One region of the Pseudarthrobacter defluvii genome, then DNA from elsewhere that is predicted to be linked to it. Evidence: riboswitches for the same ligand, from Rfam matches in the RefSeq annotation. Region 1 holds a riboswitch; the other holds the start of a gene.
The links. A riboswitch is a leader RNA that binds a small molecule or an ion and turns the genes downstream of it on or off. The one in region 1 is predicted to bind glycine.

Region 1 (9,888 bases):
GACATGCAGCCTCAAGTCTAAAGCCTGACGCGCTCCCGGCTTTTCCCCGACCCCGCCGGCATGGCCAGTCTCACGCTGCCGGACGCCGTCTTGACGGGCCTCGGGGCGTTCAACAAGGGTTGGGGTATGAGGCCGGACGGGGAAGAGACAACCGCTCCTGCGGGCACCGGCAGGCAGCCGTACAGCGCGGGGGTTCAGGTCGCTGCGCTTTTCGGGTTCCTGGTGGCGTCCCTGGTGGTGGCAGCGTTGGGCGGGCTGGCGTCGGCGGCCAACGTCACCGGTTGGTACGCGACTGCGGACAAGGCTCCCTGGTCCCCGCCGAACGGCGTGTTCGGTCCGGTCTGGTCTGTCCTCTACACGGCGATGGCTGTGGCTGCCTGGCTGGTGTGGCGGAAACGGACCAGCCGGACCCGGCCGGCCATGGCGGTCTATGTCCTCCAGTTGGTCCTCAACCTCGCCTGGACCCCTGCATTTTTTGCCCTGTACCCCGCCCTCGGCACGGCAGCCCTGTGGCTGGGACTGGTCGTCATCCTTGCCCTGATCGCCGCCGTCGCTGTGACGGTTTTGTATTTCGGCCCCATCAGCCGGACCGCCGGGCTGCTCCTGCTCCCCTACATTTCATGGCTGGTGTTCGCCGCCAGCCTGAACTGGTGGGCGGCAGCACACAACTAACTGCCGGCCGAACATCGGCTGCGCCCGTCAGCCTGTTCTTCCACCGCGGCGGCCGCTGTCAGCATTCGACGACGTTGACGGCGAGGCCGCCCATGGCGGTTTCCTTGTATTTGTCGCTCATGTCTTTGCCGGTTTCGCGCATGGTGATGATGACTTCGTCGAGGGAAACCCGGTGGGTGCCGTCGCCCCAGAGGGCCATTTTCGCGGCGTTGATCGCTTTCGCGGCGGCGATCGCGTTCCGTTCGATGCACGGGACCTGGACCAGCCCGCCGATCGGGTCACAGGTCAGGCCCAGGTTGTGTTCCATCGCGATTTCGGCCGCGTTTTCCACCTGCGCCGGGGTGCCGCCCATGACCTCCGCCAGGCCGGCGGCGGCCATCGAGGACGCGGACCCGACCTCGCCCTGGCAGCCGACCTCTGCCCCGGAGATCGAGGCCTGTTCCTTGTACAGCACCCCGACCGCGCCGGCGGCGAGCAGGAACCGCACCACCACACCGTCCCGGTCAGCCTGGGTGGCCTGGTCCATGCCGGGGGCGAAGTGCAGCGCGTAGTACAGCACCGCGGGGATGATCCCGGCCGCCCCGTTCGTCGGCGCGGTGACCACCCGCCCGCCGGAAGCGTTCTCCTCGTTCACCGCCAACGCCACCAAGTTAACCCACTCCTGCCAATACCGTGGATCGTGCCGGCCCGCGTCCCAGGCCGCGTCCTGGTCCTCGCTGTTGTCCTGGTCCTCCAGGCCGTCGGCGCATTCCTTCTTCAGCCGGTCGTACCAGTCCGGGGCCCGGCGGCGGACCTTCAACCCGCCCGGCAGCACCCCGTCCCGCTTCAGGGACGTGGCCACGCAGTTTTCCATCACCGACCAGATCTGCAGCAGCCCGGCCCGGATCTCCCCCTCATCCCGGGAGGCCAGCTCGTTCCTGAACATCACATCGGCGATGCCCAGCCCGGTCACCGCGCAGTGCTCCAACAGCTCAGCAGCGGTCCGGAACGGCAACGGCAACTCCTCCTTGGACGCATCCAGTTCCTGCTGCGCGGCATCCTCCCCACCCTCCCGGACGATGAACCCGCCACCGACCGAGAAGAACGTCGCCGCATGCAGCACCTCCCCGCCCGCATCAGAGACGGTGAACGTCATCCCGTTCGTATGCCGCGGCAACACCGTCAACGGCCGCAGCACCATATCCTCCACCCCGTACGGCAACGGCACACCGCCACCGGAAGCCTCCACCGCCCCGGCCAGGTTCAGGACCCCGGTCTCCGCGATCGAAGCCAGCCGCTCCTCCACCTCCGCCGGCAGGATCAACTCCGGATGAAACCCCTCCAACCCCAACAGGATCGCCGTCATCGTCCCATGCCCATGCCCCGTCGCCGCGAGGGACCCATACAAATCCACCCGCAACGACCCCACGGAACCCAGCACCCCGGACCCCACCAACTCCTCGGCAAAAACAGCAGCAGCCCGCATCGGCCCCACAGTATGCGAAGACGACGGACCAATACCGATCGAAAAAAGGTCAAAGACACCAACAGCCATGACGGGTTTTCCTAACTAGAACTGCGTTCTTGGAACTCTGGGTGGTTGGGTGGAGCGGGCAGGACATCCTCTGCGTGCTCGGTCGCGTAGACGCCCGCTAAGCGGACGTGACGCTCCCTTAGACGCACGCTGCCGGATGCCCCGCCCACTCCGAGGACACGGCACCAGAGCGCCGGGGCAGGAAGGCAACGAGCGGGCCGACAACGCTCATGAGTGCCGGGGAAAGAGAAACACGCACGTAGTCCTCACCCACTCGCGTCCTGTAAGACCTGACACTGTCCTCGCACAACCGCAACTTCCGCACGAGGGCCGGCGGAGCCGGACTTTTCGAAAGCGTGCTCCCCACCGTCTCCCTAGCCTCGCAAGCTCGGCCAGGGAACCCTGACGGCGTGGGCCCAACGCACGCGTGAAAATGTCCGGTCCGCCGGTCCCGGAGGTGACCACGGCCGAGCCCCAAGGGACTACTTGAGTCGCTTGTAGAACGGGAGGTCGACGACTTCGAAAGGCTCTGCGTTGCCGCGGAGATCGATGTCCAGGGCCGTGCCGGGTGCCGAGTGTTCGACGTCGACGTAGGCCATGGCGATGGGGTAGCCGAGGGTGGGCGACGGCTGGCCGGAGGTCACTTCGCCGACCGTGGCACCGTCCTTGAGCACGGGGTAGTGCGCGCGGCCGGCGCGGCGGCCCTGGCCTTTGAGCCCCACGAGGCGGCGGCCGGAGGTGCTGCCGGCGCCGGCCGCCTTTTTGGCTGCCAGGGCGGCTTTGCCCACGAAGTCGCCTTCCTTGGAGAGTGCGACGACGGGACCCAGGCGGGCGGCGAACGGGTCACCCTGCAGGGACAGTTCGTTGCCGTACAGTGGCATCCCTGCCTCGAGCCGGAGGGAGTCGCGGGAGGCGAGGCCGGCGGGGGTCAGTTCCGCTTCGTCGGCGATGGCGATCAGTGCCTGCCACAGCGCGGCGGCATCGTGGTTGTCCACAAAGATTTCGAACCCGTCCTCGCCGGTGTATCCGGTACGGGCGAGCAGGAGCTCCTTGCCCGCCCCGCTTACCAGGAAGGGAACCTCGACGGCGGCGTAGTACTTCAGTGCCGTCACCAGGGGGTGCTGGGCGGCCGGAACCAGGCGGAGCAGGAGTTCCTGGGCCTTGGGCCCCTGCACCGCGACCAGGGAGGTCCGCGCCGAAGCATCATCAACCACCACATCGAACCCTGCGGCACGCTCCTGCAGTGCTGCAGCCACCACGGCGGCATTGCCGGCATTGGGCACCACCAGGAAGACGTCGGTGCCGTCCTGCGAAGCGGGACGCCGATAGGTGATGAGGTCGTCGATGATCCCGCCGTCCTCATTGCAGATCAGCGAGTACTTGGCCTTGCCCACCGCCATGGCGGAGATCTTCCCCACCAGGGCGTAGTCCAGGAACGCGCCGGCGTCCCGTCCGGTCACCCAGACCTCGCCCATGTGGGAGAGGTCGAACAGGCCTGCAGCCTTGCGGACCGCGTGGTGTTCGGCCAGCTCGGAGCTGTACTTGAGCGGCATCTGCCAGCCACCGAAGTCGGTGAACGACGCGCCCAGCTTCTTGTGCTCGTCGTACAACGCTGTGTATTTCTCAGTCATGGCGGCAGGCCTCAGTTCTCGAACTCGGAGAGCGGCGGGCAGGAGCAGATCAGGTTACGGTCTCCGGCGGCGCCGTCGATCCGGCCCACCGGCGGGAAATACTTGTCCTGCTTGTGGTGGGCGGGGAACGCGGCCTGCTCGCGCGGGTAGGCACGGTCCCAGTCGGAGCTGACGACGGCGGCGGCAGTGTGGGGTGCGCGGCGCAGCGGTGAGTCGGCAACGGCAAAGTCCCCGTTGGCCACCTGGTCGATTTCCTCGCGGATCGTGATCATCGCCTCGATGAAGCGATCGATCTCGGCCAGGTCCTCGGACTCGGTGGGCTCCACCATCAGGGTTCCTGCGACCGGGAATGCCAGGGTGGGGGCGTGGAAGCCGAAGTCGATAAGGCGCTTGGCCACGTCCTCGGCGGTCACACCGGTGCGGGCGGTGAGTTCACGCAGGTCCAGGATGCACTCGTGCGCCACCAGGCCGCCCTCGCCGGTGTAGAGAACCGGGTAAAACTCGTTCAGCCTCGCGGCCACGTAGTTGGCTGCGAGGAGCGCGGACTTGGTGGCCTCGGTCAGGCCCTCGCCGCCCATCAGCTTCACGTACGCCCAGGAGATCGGCAGCACACCGGCGGAACCGAACCGGGACGCCGAGATCGCCACCCCGTGGCCTTCCTCATGGGCGGCCTTGTTGGCGTCGCCCGGCATGAATGGTGCCAGGTGTGCCTTGGCTGCGACCGGGCCCACGCCGGGTCCGCCGCCGCCGTGCGGGATGCAGAAGGTCTTGTGCAGGTTCAGGTGCGAGACGTCGCCGCCGAACTTGCCCGGCTGGGCCAGCCCGACGAGCGCGTTCAGGTTGGCGCCGTCGATGTATACCTGGCCGCCGGCGGCGTGGATGGCGTCGCACACGTCGCGGACGTCGCCGTCGTACACGCCGTGGGTGGAGGGGTAGGTGATCATGATGCAGGACAGGGCGTCCTTGTTCGCTTCGATCTTGGCCGTCAGGTCCTCGTGGTCGATGGTGCCGTCCGCTGCGGTGGCTACAACGACCACCTTCATCCCTGCCAGGACCGCGGAAGCAGCATTCGTGCCGTGGGCCGAGGCCGGGATCAGGCAGACGTTGCGCTGCTGATCGCCGCGGGAGTGGTGGTAGCCGCGGATCGCCAGCAGGCCTGCGAGCTCACCCTGGGATCCGGCGTTGGGCTGGATGGAAACCTGGTCGTACCCGGTAATGGCCGTCAGGTCCGCTTCCAGGTCGGCGATCAGTTCGCGCCAGCCAGCGGTCTGGGAGTCCGGGGCGAACGGGTGGATGGAGGCGAACTCCGGCCAGGAAATGGCCTCCATCTCGGCGGTGGCGTTCAGCTTCATGGTGCACGACCCCAGCGGGATCATGGTGCGGTCCAGGGCGAGGTCACGGTCGGAGAGCTTCCGGATGTAGCGCAGCAGCTGCGTCTCGGACCGGTGCGTGTTGAACACCGGGTGCTGCAGGTAGCCGGAGGAGCGCTCAACGGCGGCCTCCAGCCCGAAGCCCTCGCCCCCAGCAATGGAGGCGCCGAAGATGTCGGCAACCTGGGCGACGACGGCCGCCGTCGTGGTTTCATCGAGCGAGATGCCCACGGTGTCGGCGTCGACGCCGCGCAGGTTGATGCCCCGCGCTTCAGCGTCGGCAACGATGCCCGCGGCGCGCCCGGGGACGCGGACGGTTAGGGTGTCGAAGAAGCTCCCATGCAGGACCTCCACACCGGCTGCTGCCAGCGACGCCGCCAGCACCCGGGCATGGCCGTGAGTCGTTTCCGCAATGGCCTTCAGCCCGTCCGGGCCGTGGTACAGGGCGTACATGGAGGCGACGATGGCCAGCAGCGCCTGCGCCGTGCAGATGTTGGACGTGGCCTTCTCGCGGCGGATGTGCTGCTCGCGGGTCTGCAGCGCCAGGCGGTAGGCAGGAACGCCTGCGTCGTCCTTGGACACGCCCACCAGCCGGCCGGGCAGCGAACGCTCCAGCCCCTTGCGGACAGCCATGTAGGCGGCGTGCGGGCCGCCGAAGAACAGCGGCACACCGAAGCGCTGGGCGGAGCCGACGGCGATGTCCGCCCCCTGCTCGCCCGGAGGGGTGATCAGGGTCAGGGCCAGCAGGTCTGCGGCCACGGTGACCAGGGCGCCGCGTTCCTTTGCGGCGGCAATGACGCCGGACTGGTCCCATACCCGGCCGGAGGCGCCGGGCTGCTGGAGCACGATGCCGTTGATGTCGCCCTCCGGCAGGCCCTGGGAAAGGTCCGCCACTTCAACGTCGAAGCCCAGTGCCTCGGCGCGGCCCCTGACGATGGCGATGGTCTGCGGGAGGACGTCGATGTCCAGGACGGTCTTGCCATCCGCAGCGGGCTTGGCCTTGTTGGCACGGCGCATCAGCAGGACGGCCTCGGCGACGGCAGTTGCTTCATCCAGCAGCGAGGCGTTGGCGATAGGCAGGCCAACCAGGTCCTGCACCATGGTCTGGAAGTTCAGCAGGGCCTCAAGCCGGCCCTGGGAAATCTCAGGCTGGTAAGGCGTGTACGCGGTGTACCAGGCCGGGGACTCGAGGATGTTGCGGCGAATCACCGGCGGAGTGACGGTGTCGAAGTACCCCTGGCCGATCAACTGGACGGCGGTCTTGTTCTTGCCGGCGAGCTTGCGCAACTCCGTGAGGACCTCAACCTCGCTGAGGGCGTCCTGGAGGCGGAGGGCGGTTTCCTGGCGGATGACCTTGGGAACGGCCGTGTCCACCAGGGAGTCGACGGTGTCGTAGCCCACGGCTTTGAGCATGGTTTCGACGTCGGCCTGGCGGCGCGCGCCGATATGGCGGTCTACGAAGGTGGTGGAGGCTGGGGTAACCGACACGAAGGAACTCCATTTACTCAGGCGGCGCAGGGTGCGCCACAGCTATTCGGGTTCCTCCCCGCTCTGTATTGGACCTGAGAGTTTCCGCGTTGCCTGCCTGGCAGGACCCGCTTGCACCGTCGGTGAGCACAACAGTTCTTCCACTTCCCAAGGGAGGAAGGACAACTGCCTGCTGCTTTCCAGAGGCGCCTCGCCGCGGCGGTACAGGGGCCTGCGAGATTCCTGGGGAGGATTTGCTCCTACGGCGCCTGCCTGTACTTCCGGCAGAACTCTCCCGCCGCAGATCAAAGGCTATTAACTTGTTGGGTCATGACGGCCGGTGGCGGCCCTCACAACTCTCCATTGTCCTACGCCGCCGCCCCTCCCGGCAAATGGCAAATCCTACCTGCGGAGCCGCTCCAGGGCGGCGAGGAGTTCCTCCACGTCAGCGGCCGCTCCCCCCGCCGGAGCGGGCGCCACCGACAGCATGGCGTTGAAGTACAGGCCGTCACCCATATAGAGGACTGCCTTCGCCAGCCCCGGACCAACATCAGCCGCAATTTCGTCCAGCCATCGCTGCTGGATGGCCGCGAACCGGCGCCGCGTCTCTTCATGCGCCACCTCGGCAAGCCTTGTGGCGGCAACGATGGCCCTGTCCAGCGGAGTGTCTGCCCACACCGAGGAACGGATGAAGTAAGCGGCGGCGCCTTCGCCGGCTGAGGCCATGGCGTCGGCATCCTCCCGGGCCAGGCCGTCCAGCCGGTCCAGCAGAACGGCGATGAGCGCTTCCTTGTTGGGAAAGTGGTAGAGCAGGCCGCCCTTGGACACGCCGGCCTTCCGGGCGACGGCGTCAAGGGTGGCGGCGCGCTCCCCCACCTCGATCAACAGGGACTCGAAGGCATCAAGGACCGCTTCGCGGGCTACAGGCTTTCGGGGCATGCCTTCCATCATGCCCTTCCCACGGCGGTATGACGGAACCGGAAGGAGTTTTAAACTATACCGTCTGGACGGTATAGTTATTCCATGACGACTTCCACCAGCCCCGCGCCCTCACGCACGGACGGGAACGCCCCGCGGCAGCTGTGGCGCGACTGGGTGGCGCTGGGGCTGCTGATGTTTCCCGTACTCCTGGTGGCCGTGGACAACACGGCGCTGACATTCGCGCTGCCTGCCATCGCCCGCGCCCTGGAACCGTCCGGCGTGCAGCTGCTGTGGATCGTGGACGCCTATCCCCTGGTGCTGGCCGGCCTGCTGGTATCCATGGGAAGCTTCGGCGACCGGATTGGCCGGCGGCGGCTCCTGGTCATCGGCAGCATCGGTTTCGCCGCACTCTCGGCCGCCACCGCCTTCGCACCGACGCCGGAGTGGCTGATCGCCGGCCGCGCAGCCCTGGGCTTCTTCGGGGCCATGCTGATGCCGTCCACGCTGTCGCTGATCCGCAACATCTTTCCCGAGCCCAACCGCCGGCGGCTGGCAGTCGCCATCTGGGCTGCGGGATTCTCCGGCGGCGCCGCCCTCGGGCCGATTGCCGGCGGCTGGCTGGTGGAGCAATTCTGGTGGGGCGCGGTCTTCCTTGTAGCGGTACCCCTCATGGTTCCCCTGCTGGCGCTGGGGCCGGCCCTGATCCCGGAGTCCAGGGATCCCTCCCCGGGGAAGGTGGACATCCCGAGCATCCTGCTCTCCATGCTGGTCATGGTGCCCGTGGTGTACGGCATCAAGGCCGTCGCCACGGAGGGGCCGGGCGCAGCAGGGCTGGGGGCAATTGCCTTTGGCCTGGCCATGGGAGCCGTGTTCGTGCAGCGGCAGCTGCGCCTGGAGCACCCGCTGCTGGACATGTCCCTGTTCCGCAACAGGGTGTTCAGCATGGCCATAACCGCCAACATCCTGGCCCTGTTTTCCTTCAACGGGTTCATCCTGTTCCTCGCCCAGCACCTGCAGCTCCTCGAAGGAATGAGCCCCTCCGGGGCGGGAGTTGCCATGGTCCCCGCGCTGGCGGCCACAGTGGTGGCCGGCCTGGTGGTGGTGCCGCTGGTCCGCAAGGTCCGGCCCGGGTACGTGGTGGCTGCGGGGCTGGCGTTCAGCGCCGCCGGCTACAGCATGGTGACGTTCGGAAACCACGACGGCGGCCCGTCGCTGCTGCTGGCAGCCCTCCTGGTCCTGGCGCTGGGCGTGGGCACGGCGGAGACCATCTCCAACGACCTCATCCTGGGCGCCGCCCCGCCGGCGAAGTCGGGGGCGGCCGCGGCAATTTCCGAAACGGGCTACGAGGTGGGTTCCCTGCTGGGGACAGCCGTCCTGGGATCCATTTTGACCGCCTCCTACCAGCAGAACCTTCGGCTGCCTGCGGGGCTGGAGGGCATACTGCCCGGGCCCACCTTGCACAACGCCGGGGAGACACTGGCGGGCGCCGTGGAGGCGGCCAACCTGCTGCCGCCACCGCTTGCCGGCGCCCTCAGGGACGCCGCCGCTGCAGCGTTCGACTCGGGGGTGCACGTGACCGCGGCAATTGGGCTGGTACTGATGGCGACGGCGGCAGTCCTCGCGGCCGTCGTGCTGCGAAAAGTGCCAAAAGCGGCGTAGCGGACGCCCGCGGGAGTCCAGAAACGGACCGCCGGGCAGGCAAAAGCGCCCGGCGTCGAGGAGGAATACCTCGCCGCCGGGCGCTCCGTGAAACAACCGCTACTTTGAGTCTGCAGCCGTGACCTTGGCAGTGGGCTTCATGTTTTCCGCCTGCACCATCCAGGCGAACTGCTCCAGCCGGGCGATGAATTCGTGCAGGAGGTCCGCGGAGGTGGGGTCCTCCTCATCCACTTCGTCATGAACCTTGCGCATGGTGCCCACGGCAGCCTCCATGGCAGCGACGATCCGCTCGATGGCATCTTCAGTGCTGATCAGCCCTTCAGGGAACTGGGCCAGGCTGGTGGTTTCGGCAACGGTGGAGCTGCGGCCGTCCGGAAGCGCATGCAGGGCGCGCATCCGCTCGGCGGTATCGTCGGCGAACTGGCGGGCAGCGTCCACGATTTCATCCAGCTGCAGGTGGAGGTCGCGGAAGTTGGTGCCCACGATGTTCCAGTGCGCCTGCTTGCCCTGGACGTGGAGCTCGATCAGGTCCGCAAGGACAGCCTGCAGGTTGTTGGTCAATGTCGGTGAAGCTTTCATGCATCCTCCTCAAGTGGTCCAATACGCCCGACGCTACCAGCCGCGGACACCGCGGCGGCAGGCCTTCAGGCAATTC
Region 2 (9,888 bases), 390 kb from region 1:
CCCCAGGGACCGGCACTCCCCCAGCTGTCCAGGGTGACCACCACAAGCCCGGGGTGCGAGGCCAGCAGTTCCCGGGGATTGAGCCCGAAGCGGTCCAGGGCGCCGTGCCGGTAGCCGGCAACCACCACGTCCGCGGCCGGCAGGAGTTGCCGGAGCCGGTGCTGGTTACCCGGCAAACTGAGATCGGCTTCGGCGCTGCGCTTGCCGAATGCCGTGTCCACGAACTGGTCTTCAATCTCGGGGAAGGCAGGCGGGTCGATCCGCAGGACATCTGCTCCGAGGGCCGCGAGCAGGCGGGTGGCAACTGGTCCCGCGATCACGCGGGTCAGGTCCAGGACCCGCAAGCCTCGCAGGGGCAGAGCCTCCGCCTGGCCGCTGCCCCGTCCGGCGCTGTTTCCGCCCGAACTTTGCTCGCCAAAATCCCGCAGCCCCAGCCCGTCCGCCGTCCCGTCCGCGAACTCGAAGGCAACCCAAGCTCCCAGGCTGGCCGCACGGCCCATGTCCGAGGCAAGCCATTCGCTGCGCGTCCTGACTGCGGCCGCGATTCCGGCATTGCTTTGGATGGCCGCCTCGGCTTCCAGTGCGGCCATGGAGCGGAGCCGCCGCTCCGCCTCCTCGGGCGAGGTGGCGCCCAGTGCCCGCAGCAACCGCTGCTCGTGGTGGGGGTAGTTGGCGTGGAGGCGGATCCACCCGTCGCCGGTACGGTGGAAGCCGGAAAGGGGCGCGAAGCCCTGCGGTTTGCGCCCGGCAATGCGCAGGTGGCCAAAGGAGTCGAAAGCTGCTGCGGTGAGCGCAGACGTAGTCCTGAACAGGCCGGGCTTACCGGCATATAGGTTGACGGCAGCCGCCGCGGCCTCCACCGAACCCAGTGCCAGGCCTTCGACGTCGAGCGGACCGGCCCACCAGCGGCGCGGGGAGTACGTCACCGCCGCATCCACGGCAGGCCCTACTTCCCCTGCGGTGAGGCCATCCGGAGCTGGTCAAGGACACGGCCCGGAACGTTGGTGGTGATCTCCTGGATGCCCAGGTCCTGGCAGAGCGCCACATCCTCTGGCGAATCCACCGTCCACACGCGGAAGCGCCGGCCCGATTCGAGCCAGCGGCGGACGGTGGCCGGGCGCTCCCGGACGTAGTCGATGCCGGGGCCGGCCATGCCAACTTCCCGGTCGTCCAGGATGCGTTCCCCCTCCAGCTGCGTGGCCTTCATCAGGTTGGCGATGGCGCCCCCGGTAAGTGGTCCCACGCCCAGCCCGCCACGGATCTCATGGATGGTGAGGTCGTCCACGAGCTGGCAGATGTATTGCGGCGGGACGGAAAGGAGCAGGTGCCGGACGGAATCGGGGTTGAAACTCATGAAGGTTACAGCCACGTTGTCCACCGTGGAGCTTTGCGGGTCCCAGCCCTCGCTGCGGAGCACCTCCAACACCCGGTCCTCAAGTTTGAGCTGGTACGGGCTGGGGTGCTTTAGCTCGATGGCCAGCTTCATGGGCCGGCCCGCTCCCCGGAGAATGTCCAGAAGCTCCGGAAGCGTGAGGAGCTGTTCCGAGCGTGCCCCATATGCTTCCGGGATGCGGGCTCCCTTCCAGGAGGAGAAGTCCAGCTGCTGCAGCTCCCGCAGCGTCCGTTCCGCCACCGGACCGGTTCCGTCCGAGGTGCGGTCCAGGTTGGCGTCGTGCAACAGGACGACGTGCTGGTCCCGGGTCAGGTGGACATCGCACTCCACCCCGTCGGCGCCGTCGGCCAGGGCCTGCAAATAGGCGGCGCGGGTGTGTTCGGCATAGGCGCCGCTTGAACCGCGGTGGGCAAAGACCAGCGGCCGCGGCGGCACTGACTCGTCAGTTGTCATGCTCACACGGTAGCCGACCGGCCCCCGCCTTCGGGGCTAGGCTTGGCACATGCAGGTGAACTCTGAGGCAACTACCGGGCCAACCACGCAGGAAGCACCCGCCGAACCAGCGCAGCAGGCGAGGTCCGGCACCAGGGCGGCAGGCGCCGTCGTACGCGGCCAGCTTGGTGCCGGTGACGCCGAAAAGGCGGCAGCGCTGCGGAAGATGAAGCTGCTGGCACTGAGCCTGCTTATTGCCATGGCGGTGATTTTTGTCTTCGCGTTTGCCCTGCAAAAGGACTATCCGTGGCTGCAGTACGTGCGCGCGGCCGCGGAAGGCGGCATGGTGGGTGCGCTGGCCGACTGGTTCGCGGTAACGGCCCTGTTCAAGTACCCCATGGGCATCAAGATTCCGCACACAGCCATCATTCCGCGGCGGAAGGACCAGATCGGCGCTTCCCTGGGCGAATTCGTGGAAACCAACTTCCTGTCCGAACAGGTGGTCCAGGACAAGCTGGCGAGCGTCAACATTGCACGCCGGGCAGGTCAATGGCTTTCTGCACCCGCCGGCGCGGACCGAGTGGCCAAGGAGGGTGCAGCGCTGATCCGCGGCGCGTTCAAGGTGTTGAATGACGACGACGTCCAGGCCGTCATCGAGGGAATGGTGCGCAAGCACCTGCTCACTCCGCCATGGGGACCTCCGGTGGGCAGACTGGCGGAGCGGATTTTCCATGACGGGCACCACCACACGCTGGTGGACCTGTTGGTGGACCGTGCCGCTGACTGGGTGGACGACAATCACCAGACAGTGACCCGCCTGGTGTCCGACCGCTCCCCCACCTGGGTTCCGCAGTTCGTGGACGGGCTGGTGGGCGACAAGGTCTACCTCGAGATCCTCAAGTTCGTGCGCGCCGTCCAGGCGGACCCCAGGCACCAGGTGCGGCAGTCGATCGACAAGTACCTCAACGATCTCGCCCAGGACCTTCAGCATGATCCCGCGATGATTGCGCGCGCCGAGGACATCAAGGCCCAGGTGCTGGGCGACCCCGAGGTGCGCGAGCTGGCGTCCCGGACGTGGGGCACCGTGAAGAACGCTTTGCTGGGTGCCGTGGACGATCCGGACAGCGAGCTCACCGTCAAGTTCAAGGCAGCGGTGCGTGATTTCGGGTCGCGGCTGGTGGACGATCCCGAGCTGGCCGGGAAGGTCAACGCCTGGATCGGTGACGCCGCAGGCTACCTGGTCCGGACCTACCGTTCAGACATCGCCGGGGTCATCACGGACACGGTTGCGCGCTGGGACGCCGAAGAGACCTCGCAGAAGATCGAGCTCCAGGTGGGCAAGGACCTGCAGTTCATCCGCATCAACGGCACAGTGGTGGGGTCCCTGGCGGGCCTGGCGATTTTCACGGTGGCACAGCTGATTTTTGGGTGATTTCGCCGCGGATAAATTCCGGCGCTGCGCACATTCCTTTTCGACCCCCGCATTTGAGGTGCATAAAGGAACGTGCGCAGCGAGAAGGCTTACGACGACGGCGGGCGGCCCGGTCAGTCCGGCACCACGCCCCTAGGCGAAGGCCTCCAGCTCCACGCCTGCGGCCTCAAGCCCAGCACGGATGCGGGCCGCCATTTCCAGCGCTCCAGGGCTGCCGCCCTGCAAGCGCAGGGAGTCCGGCCGGACCTTGACCACCGTCCCGTCCACGGCGATCACTTCCCCTTGCGTTGCCAGCCGGACGGCGCGCTCAACCACCACGTCAATGTCGTGCAGGACTGCGTCCTCCTCGGAAAGCGGCACCAGGCTGCCGTCGGCGAGGTACGCCCGGTCGGCGAAGGCCTCGACGAAGACCGGGTTCCCGGCTTCCTTGGCCTGCTTCACCAGCTCGGAGCCCGGGAAACCCAAAATGGGAAGGCCCGGGTCATAGGCATTCACTGCCGCAACCACGGCCGACGCCTGCTCGGCGTCGGAAATCAGTGCGTCGTACAGCGCTCCATGTGCTTTCACGTAGTCCACCGAGGCACCCACGGCATGCGCGACGCCGTCGAGCGCCCCTAACTGGTACAGCACATCGCCGAACAGCTCGTCGAAACCCATCCCCAGCGCGCGCTGCCCATAGCCCGCCAGGTCGCGGTAGCCGAGGTGCGCCCCCACGGTGACATCGAGTTCGTACGCTGCGCGGCAGCTGTCCAGCATGGTGACGGGGTCGCCCGCGTGCAGGCCGCAGGCCACGTTGGCGCTGGTGATCAGCTGGAACATGGCCGGGTCGCCTCCTGCCGTCCAGGAGCCGAATGATTGGCCTACGTCAGCGTTGAGATCCAAGTATGTTGCCTTCCAGCGTCAGGTGGTCCGGCCCGGCAGCTGCGGTCAGCTCCCCGGGAATGGTGTCCGGCATCGGCCCGAACGCCTCACGGGCATTCTTGGCCACCGCACGGCCCATCACGAGGTTACCGGCTCCTCCCACAACGGCCCCTATGCCGAACGGGAGCGCCCTGCCGAACAGGGCAGTACCCTGCCGCTTGAGCAGGTTCTTGAGGAAGGCGTGCTGGATACGCTTGCGTACACTGCCGAAGCCCGGCCCCACCATCGACTTGGAAAGCACATTGCCCCAGTTATTGGCGGCGCTGTTGCCGCTGCCGGAGGCCTGGCCACTCAGCGTTCCCAGCAGGGCGGTACCCTCCTCGCCGAGCATGATGGCCATGACCATGGTGCCGGCCTTCTCCGGGTTGGTGAGGCGGATGCCGTGAAGTTCGGCCAGCGAGGTTGCGTACAGTGCCGTTGCTTCCAGGAAGCCCACGGTGGCGGCGGCGGACAGTCCCAGCGACGCCACAGTGCCAACACCGGGTACGACGGCGGTAGCGCCCACCACGGCGCCGCCACCGGCGACAGCACGCAGGTAGTCGCGCTCGGCGATGTCCGCCAACTGGGCAGCCGTTGCGCGGGGGTGCTTCTTTTGGAGCCGCCGGATGTAGCCAACCACCAGCGGCCGCTGGATCTGCACCGCCTTCAGAAGCATGTTGTGGACGCCGGGCTTGGGCTTGCCGTCGGAGTCGAACATGGTTCTGTGGGCGGTTTCCTGTGCGATACGAAGTGCGGGATTGCTGCGCCGGGCCATGGTCACCTTCATTCAAATCGACCTGCAGCGGGAGGCTGCCGTGCTCTTTCCATCCTATGTGGATAAACACTAAGTATGCTTAACTTCCGCGCCCGGCACCGGCGGGCGGGCTACCTTGGCAGGCCGGACCCATCATTGGATCCAACGCACCTGCCCGGCAGCCCGCCGTCGGCCGTTACTTCCTGGCCTGCTCTACCTCTTCGGCGGACACCCCGGCGGCGCTCCGTCCGGCTGCCACCGCGGCGTCATTGCGAAGCTCGGCGCGGAAGACCTCGAAGCGGGCAAGGTGTGCGGGTCGGCGCCGCAGGACGGCCCAGGCCACGCCAAGGACGACGAACCAGGTGGGCGTCACCAACAAGGCGATGAGGGTGTCCGGTTGGGTGGTCAGCGCCCAGAGGACGAACGCGAAGAACGCGTAGACCACCCAGACCGCGGGGGTGCCGCCTGGCATCTTAAAGTTCGACGCCGCGTGCAGATGGGGGCGGCGGCGACGGAACGAGATGTAGCTGGCCAGGATGATCGACCAGACGAAGATGAAGCAGACGGCGGACACTGTGGTCACCATTTCGAACGCCTTGCCAACGTCCTGGCCGGCGTACATGAGGACGACGCCGGAGAGCAGCAGCACGCAGGACAGGCGCAGGGCGTTGCTGGGCACCTTCCTCGTGGACAGGCGGCTGAAGATGCCCGGCGCGTCGCCCTCCTGGGCAAGGCCGAAGACCATGCGGGACGTGGAGTAGATGCCGGAGTTGGCGGAGGACATGGCCGAGGTGAGGACCACCAGGTTGACCACGGTGGCCGCGGCGCCGAGGCCGGCCAGGGAGAACATGCCGATGAAGGGGCTGTGGCCAGCGGCGAACTGGGTCCACGGGGTGACGGCCATCAGGATGACCAGCGCGCCCACGTAGAACAGGAGTACGCGGACCGGGATGGCGTTGATGGCCTTGGGCAGGGTCTTCTCCGGGTTCTTGGCCTCGGCGGCGGTGGTGCCCACCAGTTCAATGCCGACGAAGGCGAACACGGCGATCTGGAATCCGGCTACGAAGCCCATGAATTCGTTGGGGAAGAACCCGCCGTGGCTCCACAGGTTGGTGAAGCTGGCCGTGCCCGTGTCGGACTGGAAGCCGGTGAAAATCATGAAAAGGCCCACGATGATGAGCGCAGCGATGGCGACAATCTTGATGAGGGCGAACCAGAACTCGGTCTCGCCGAAGGCCTTGACCGTGGCGAGGTTCAGCAGGAGCAGGATGCCGATGGTGGCCAGGCCAGGGATCCAGAGCGGCAGCGCCGGCCACAGTTCCTTGGAGTAGCCGGCGATGGCGATAACGTCCGCGATGCCGGTGATTACCCAGCAGAACCAGTACGTCCAGCCGGTGAAGAAGCCGGCCCACGGCCCCAGGAGGTCCGCAGCGAAGTCGCTGAAGGACTTGTAGTTCAGGTTGCTCAGCAGCAGTTCGCCCATGGCGCGCATGACGAAGAAGAGCATGAACCCGATGATCATGTACACGAAGATCACGGACGGGCCGGCCGCGGAAATGGTTTTGCCGGAGCCCATGAAGAGGCCGGTGCCGATCGCGCCGCCGATGGCAATGAGCTGGATATGGCGGTTGGTCAGCTGCCGTTCCAGGTGGGGAGGCTCGCTGCGGACCGCCGTGCGCGCGCCGTTGCGCGCTGGTTCGCCGTTGGACGTGGGGGGATGAATCGCCATGAGGAACTCCATCGGTAAAGCGGCATTTTGGGTACCGCAAAAGATTTGGTTCCTCCCCGCTCTGTAGGGAACCTGAGAGTTTCCGCAGCCCAAGCCGCTTGCACCGTCGGTGAGCCAGGGCATGCCTGGCTGCTTTCCAGAGTTGCCTGTCCGCGGCGGTACGTGGGCCTGAGAGTTTCCTGGGGAGGGTTTGCTCCTACGGCGCCTGCTAAATGTACCCGGCAAGGCTCTCCCGCCGCAGGTCGAAGGCATGTTCAGTTGGAAACCGCAGCCCGTAAGGGCCGCAGCGGTCATGCGTCGGGACGGGCGCCGGCAGTCGGACTGCTCCGGATACGCTGAGCCAGCCGCAGACGGCGCCAATCCCGGGGATCAGTGTGGTGTCCGTCACGATGCAATGTCAAACCCTTCCCGACACAAGCGGAGCAAGGCCCTGTCATCTTCCTGTATCTGACCCGCTTCAGGAGCCCGCGATTTGCCACCGGCCGCATATCCCGATACCTTGTGAGCCGAATCACCCACATTTGAATAAGCCTTTCGAGCTGTGACGGGAGAGTCCTCCCGGCGAAACACCGGGCAGGCGCCGTAGGAGCAAATCCTCCCCAGGAATCTCTCAGGCCCACGTACCGTCATGGCGAGGCGACTCTGGAAAGCAACCGGGCTTTTGCCTGGTTCACCGACGGTGCAAGCGGCCCCCTGCCAAGAGCAGGCAACGCGGAATCTCTCAGGTCCAATACAGAGCGGGGAGGAACCCATCCCACGCCGTGCCACCTTCGGCCGGCCAGAACTGGAGTTCCTCATGACGATTCAATCGCTTCCAACATCGTTTGTTGACCGCCATATCGGCGCGCGCCGCCAGGCCGACGTCGAAACCATGCTCAAGGCCGTGGGCTACGACAGCGTGGACGGCCTGGTGGACGTTGCCGTCCCGGCCTCCATTCGGCAGGAAACCGCCCTCCGCCTCCAGGACGCCCTCAGCGAGGTTGAGGTCCTCACGGAGTTGCGCAAGCTCGCCGGCAAGAACAAGACCGCCGTCCAATTGATCGGCCAGGGGTACTTCGACACGGTCACTCCGCCGGTGATCCGCCGCAGCATCCTTGAGTCCCCAGCCTGGTACACGGCCTACACCCCGTACCAGCCCGAGATTTCCCAGGGCCGCCTCGAGGCGCTGCTGAACTTCCAGACCATGGTCCAGGACCTCACGGCACTCCCGGTGGCCAACGCCTCACTGCTGGACGAGGCCACCGCGGTGGCCGAGGCCGTGCTCCTGATGCGGCGTGCCAATAAGAACAAAGACGCCAAGGACGGCAGGACTCTCCTCGACGCTGACTGCCTCCCCCAGACCATCGCCATCGTGAAGGGCCGCGCGGAGGCGCTGGGCTTCGAAGTTGAAGTGGCGGATCTCTCCAAGGGCCTGCCGGAAGGTGCCATCAACGGCGTCGTCCTGCAGCAGCCCGGGGTTTCCGGCCGGGTATGGGACCAGTCCAAAGTCATCAGCGCCGCCAAGGACCGCGGCGCCCTGGTCACCGTGGCAGCTGACCTGCTGGCCCTGACCCTGATCACCCCTCCGGGCGAGCAGGGCGCCGACATCGCTGTCGGCTCCACCCAGCGCTTTGGCGTGCCGCTGTTTTTTGGGGGGCCGCACGCCGCCTACATGGCCGTCCAGAAGGGCATGGAACGCTCGCTCCCCGGCCGCTTGGTGGGCGTCTCCAAGGACAACGCCGGCGCCCCTGCCTACCGGCTGGCTTTGCAGACCCGCGAGCAGCACATCCGCCGCGAGAAGGCCACGTCCAACATTTGCACCGCGCAGGCATTGCTGGCCATCGTTTCCTCCTTCTACGCGGTTTACCACGGCCCGGATGGACTGAAGGCCATCGCCGAAGGCGTCCACCACAAGGCACGCGTCCTGGCCACCGCCCTCGCGTCCATGGGCCGTGAACTGGTCACCGATTCCTTCTTCGACACCCTCACCGTGCGCGTCCCGGGCAAGGCCGCCAAGGTGATCACCGCCGCTGAAGCCCGCGGCATTAACCTGCGCTTTGTCGACCAGGACACGGTGGGCGTCTCCCTGGACGAGACGACGACGGCGGCAACGCTGTCCGCCGTCGCGGTCGCCTTTGGCGCGGGTCCGGTGGGCGACGCCGAAGGCTTCGAACTGCCTGAATCGGTCCTGCGCACCTCCGGCTACCTGGAGCACCCGGTGTTCAACACGCACCGGTCCGAGACGCAGCTGCTGCGCTACATCCGGAAGCTGTCGGACCGGGACCTGGCCTTGGACCGCACCATGATCCCGCTGGGTTCGTGCACCATGAAGCTGAACGCCACCGCGGAAATGGAAGCCATCTCCTGGCCGGAGTTCGCCTCCATCCACCCGTTCGCCCCGGACTCCCAGACCGAGGGCTGGCGCGAACTGATTGCTGGTCTTGAATCAGACCTGGCCGAGATTACCGGGTACGACCAGGTTTCCATCCAGCCCAACGCCGGATCCCAGGGCGAGCTCGCAGGCCTGCTGGCGATCCGCGGCTACCACCACTCCCGCGGTGACCAGCAGCGCAACGTCTGCCTGATCCCGGCTTCGGCGCACGGCACCAACGCCGCCTCCGCCGTCCTGGCAGGGATGAAGGTGGTTGTCGTGGCCACTGCATCTGACGGCACCATCGACCACGAGGACCTGACGGCCAAGATCGAGGCGCACAAGGATGTTCTGTCCTGCATCATGATCACCTACCCGTCCACCCATGGCGTGTACGACGGCGACGTCCGTGAGGTCTGCGACGCCGTGCACGCCGCCGGCGGCCAGGTATACGTGGACGGTGCCAACCTGAACGCGCTCGTTGGGCTGGCCCAGCCGGGCAAGTTCGGCGGCGACGTGTCCCACCTGAACCTGCACAAGACCTTCTGCATCCCGCACGGCGGCGGCGGACCCGGTGTTGGCCCTGTTGCTGCCAAGGCCCACCTAGCACCATTCATGCCGGGCGACGCCAACAACGCTTCTTCCGGGGGCGCAGTGGAGGGACACGGCGTTGCCATTTCAGCCTCGCGGTTCGGTTCGGCCGGCGTGCTGCCCATCTCCTGGGCCTACGTGAAGCTGATGGGCGGGGAGGGCCTGACCGAGGCCACCAAGTCCGCGCTGCTGGCTGCAAACTATGTCGCCACCCGGCTGAACGAGTTTTACCCGGTCCTCTACACCGGTGAAGGCGGTCTGGTGGCGCACGAGTGCATCCTGGACCTGCGTGAACTCACCGCCAGGA

Region 2: another riboswitch for glycine. It lies ahead of cycA (D-serine/D-alanine/glycine transporter); the one in region 1 lies ahead of gcvP (aminomethyl-transferring glycine dehydrogenase).

What each region holds. Positions count from the first base shown of each region.
Region 1 covers NZ_CP066362.1:774,900-784,787, reverse strand. The annotation lists gene JCQ34_RS03715 (lipid II:glycine glycyltransferase FemX) at 1-5, opposite strand, end outside; gene JCQ34_RS03710 (TspO/MBR family protein) at 127-672, shown strand; gene JCQ34_RS03705 (L-serine ammonia-lyase) at 731-2,206, opposite strand; gene gcvT (glycine cleavage system aminomethyltransferase GcvT) at 2,668-3,816, opposite strand; gene gcvP (aminomethyl-transferring glycine dehydrogenase) at 3,828-6,674, opposite strand; glycine riboswitch at 6,864-6,961, opposite strand; gene JCQ34_RS03690 (TetR/AcrR family transcriptional regulator) at 7,056-7,592, opposite strand; gene JCQ34_RS03685 (MFS transporter) at 7,677-9,233, shown strand; gene JCQ34_RS03680 (Dps family protein) at 9,333-9,812, opposite strand.
Region 2 covers NZ_CP066362.1:386,891-396,778, reverse strand. The annotation lists gene JCQ34_RS01910 (CoA transferase) at 1-926, opposite strand, end outside; gene JCQ34_RS01905 (glycerophosphodiester phosphodiesterase) at 947-1,846, opposite strand; gene JCQ34_RS01900 (DUF445 domain-containing protein) at 1,896-3,257, shown strand; gene JCQ34_RS01895 (LamB/YcsF family protein) at 3,390-4,139, opposite strand; gene JCQ34_RS01890 (hypothetical protein) at 4,123-4,932, opposite strand; gene cycA (D-serine/D-alanine/glycine transporter) at 5,108-6,640, opposite strand; glycine riboswitch at 6,692-6,786, opposite strand; glycine riboswitch at 6,787-6,885, opposite strand; glycine riboswitch at 7,176-7,276, shown strand; gene gcvP (aminomethyl-transferring glycine dehydrogenase) at 7,437-9,888, shown strand, end outside.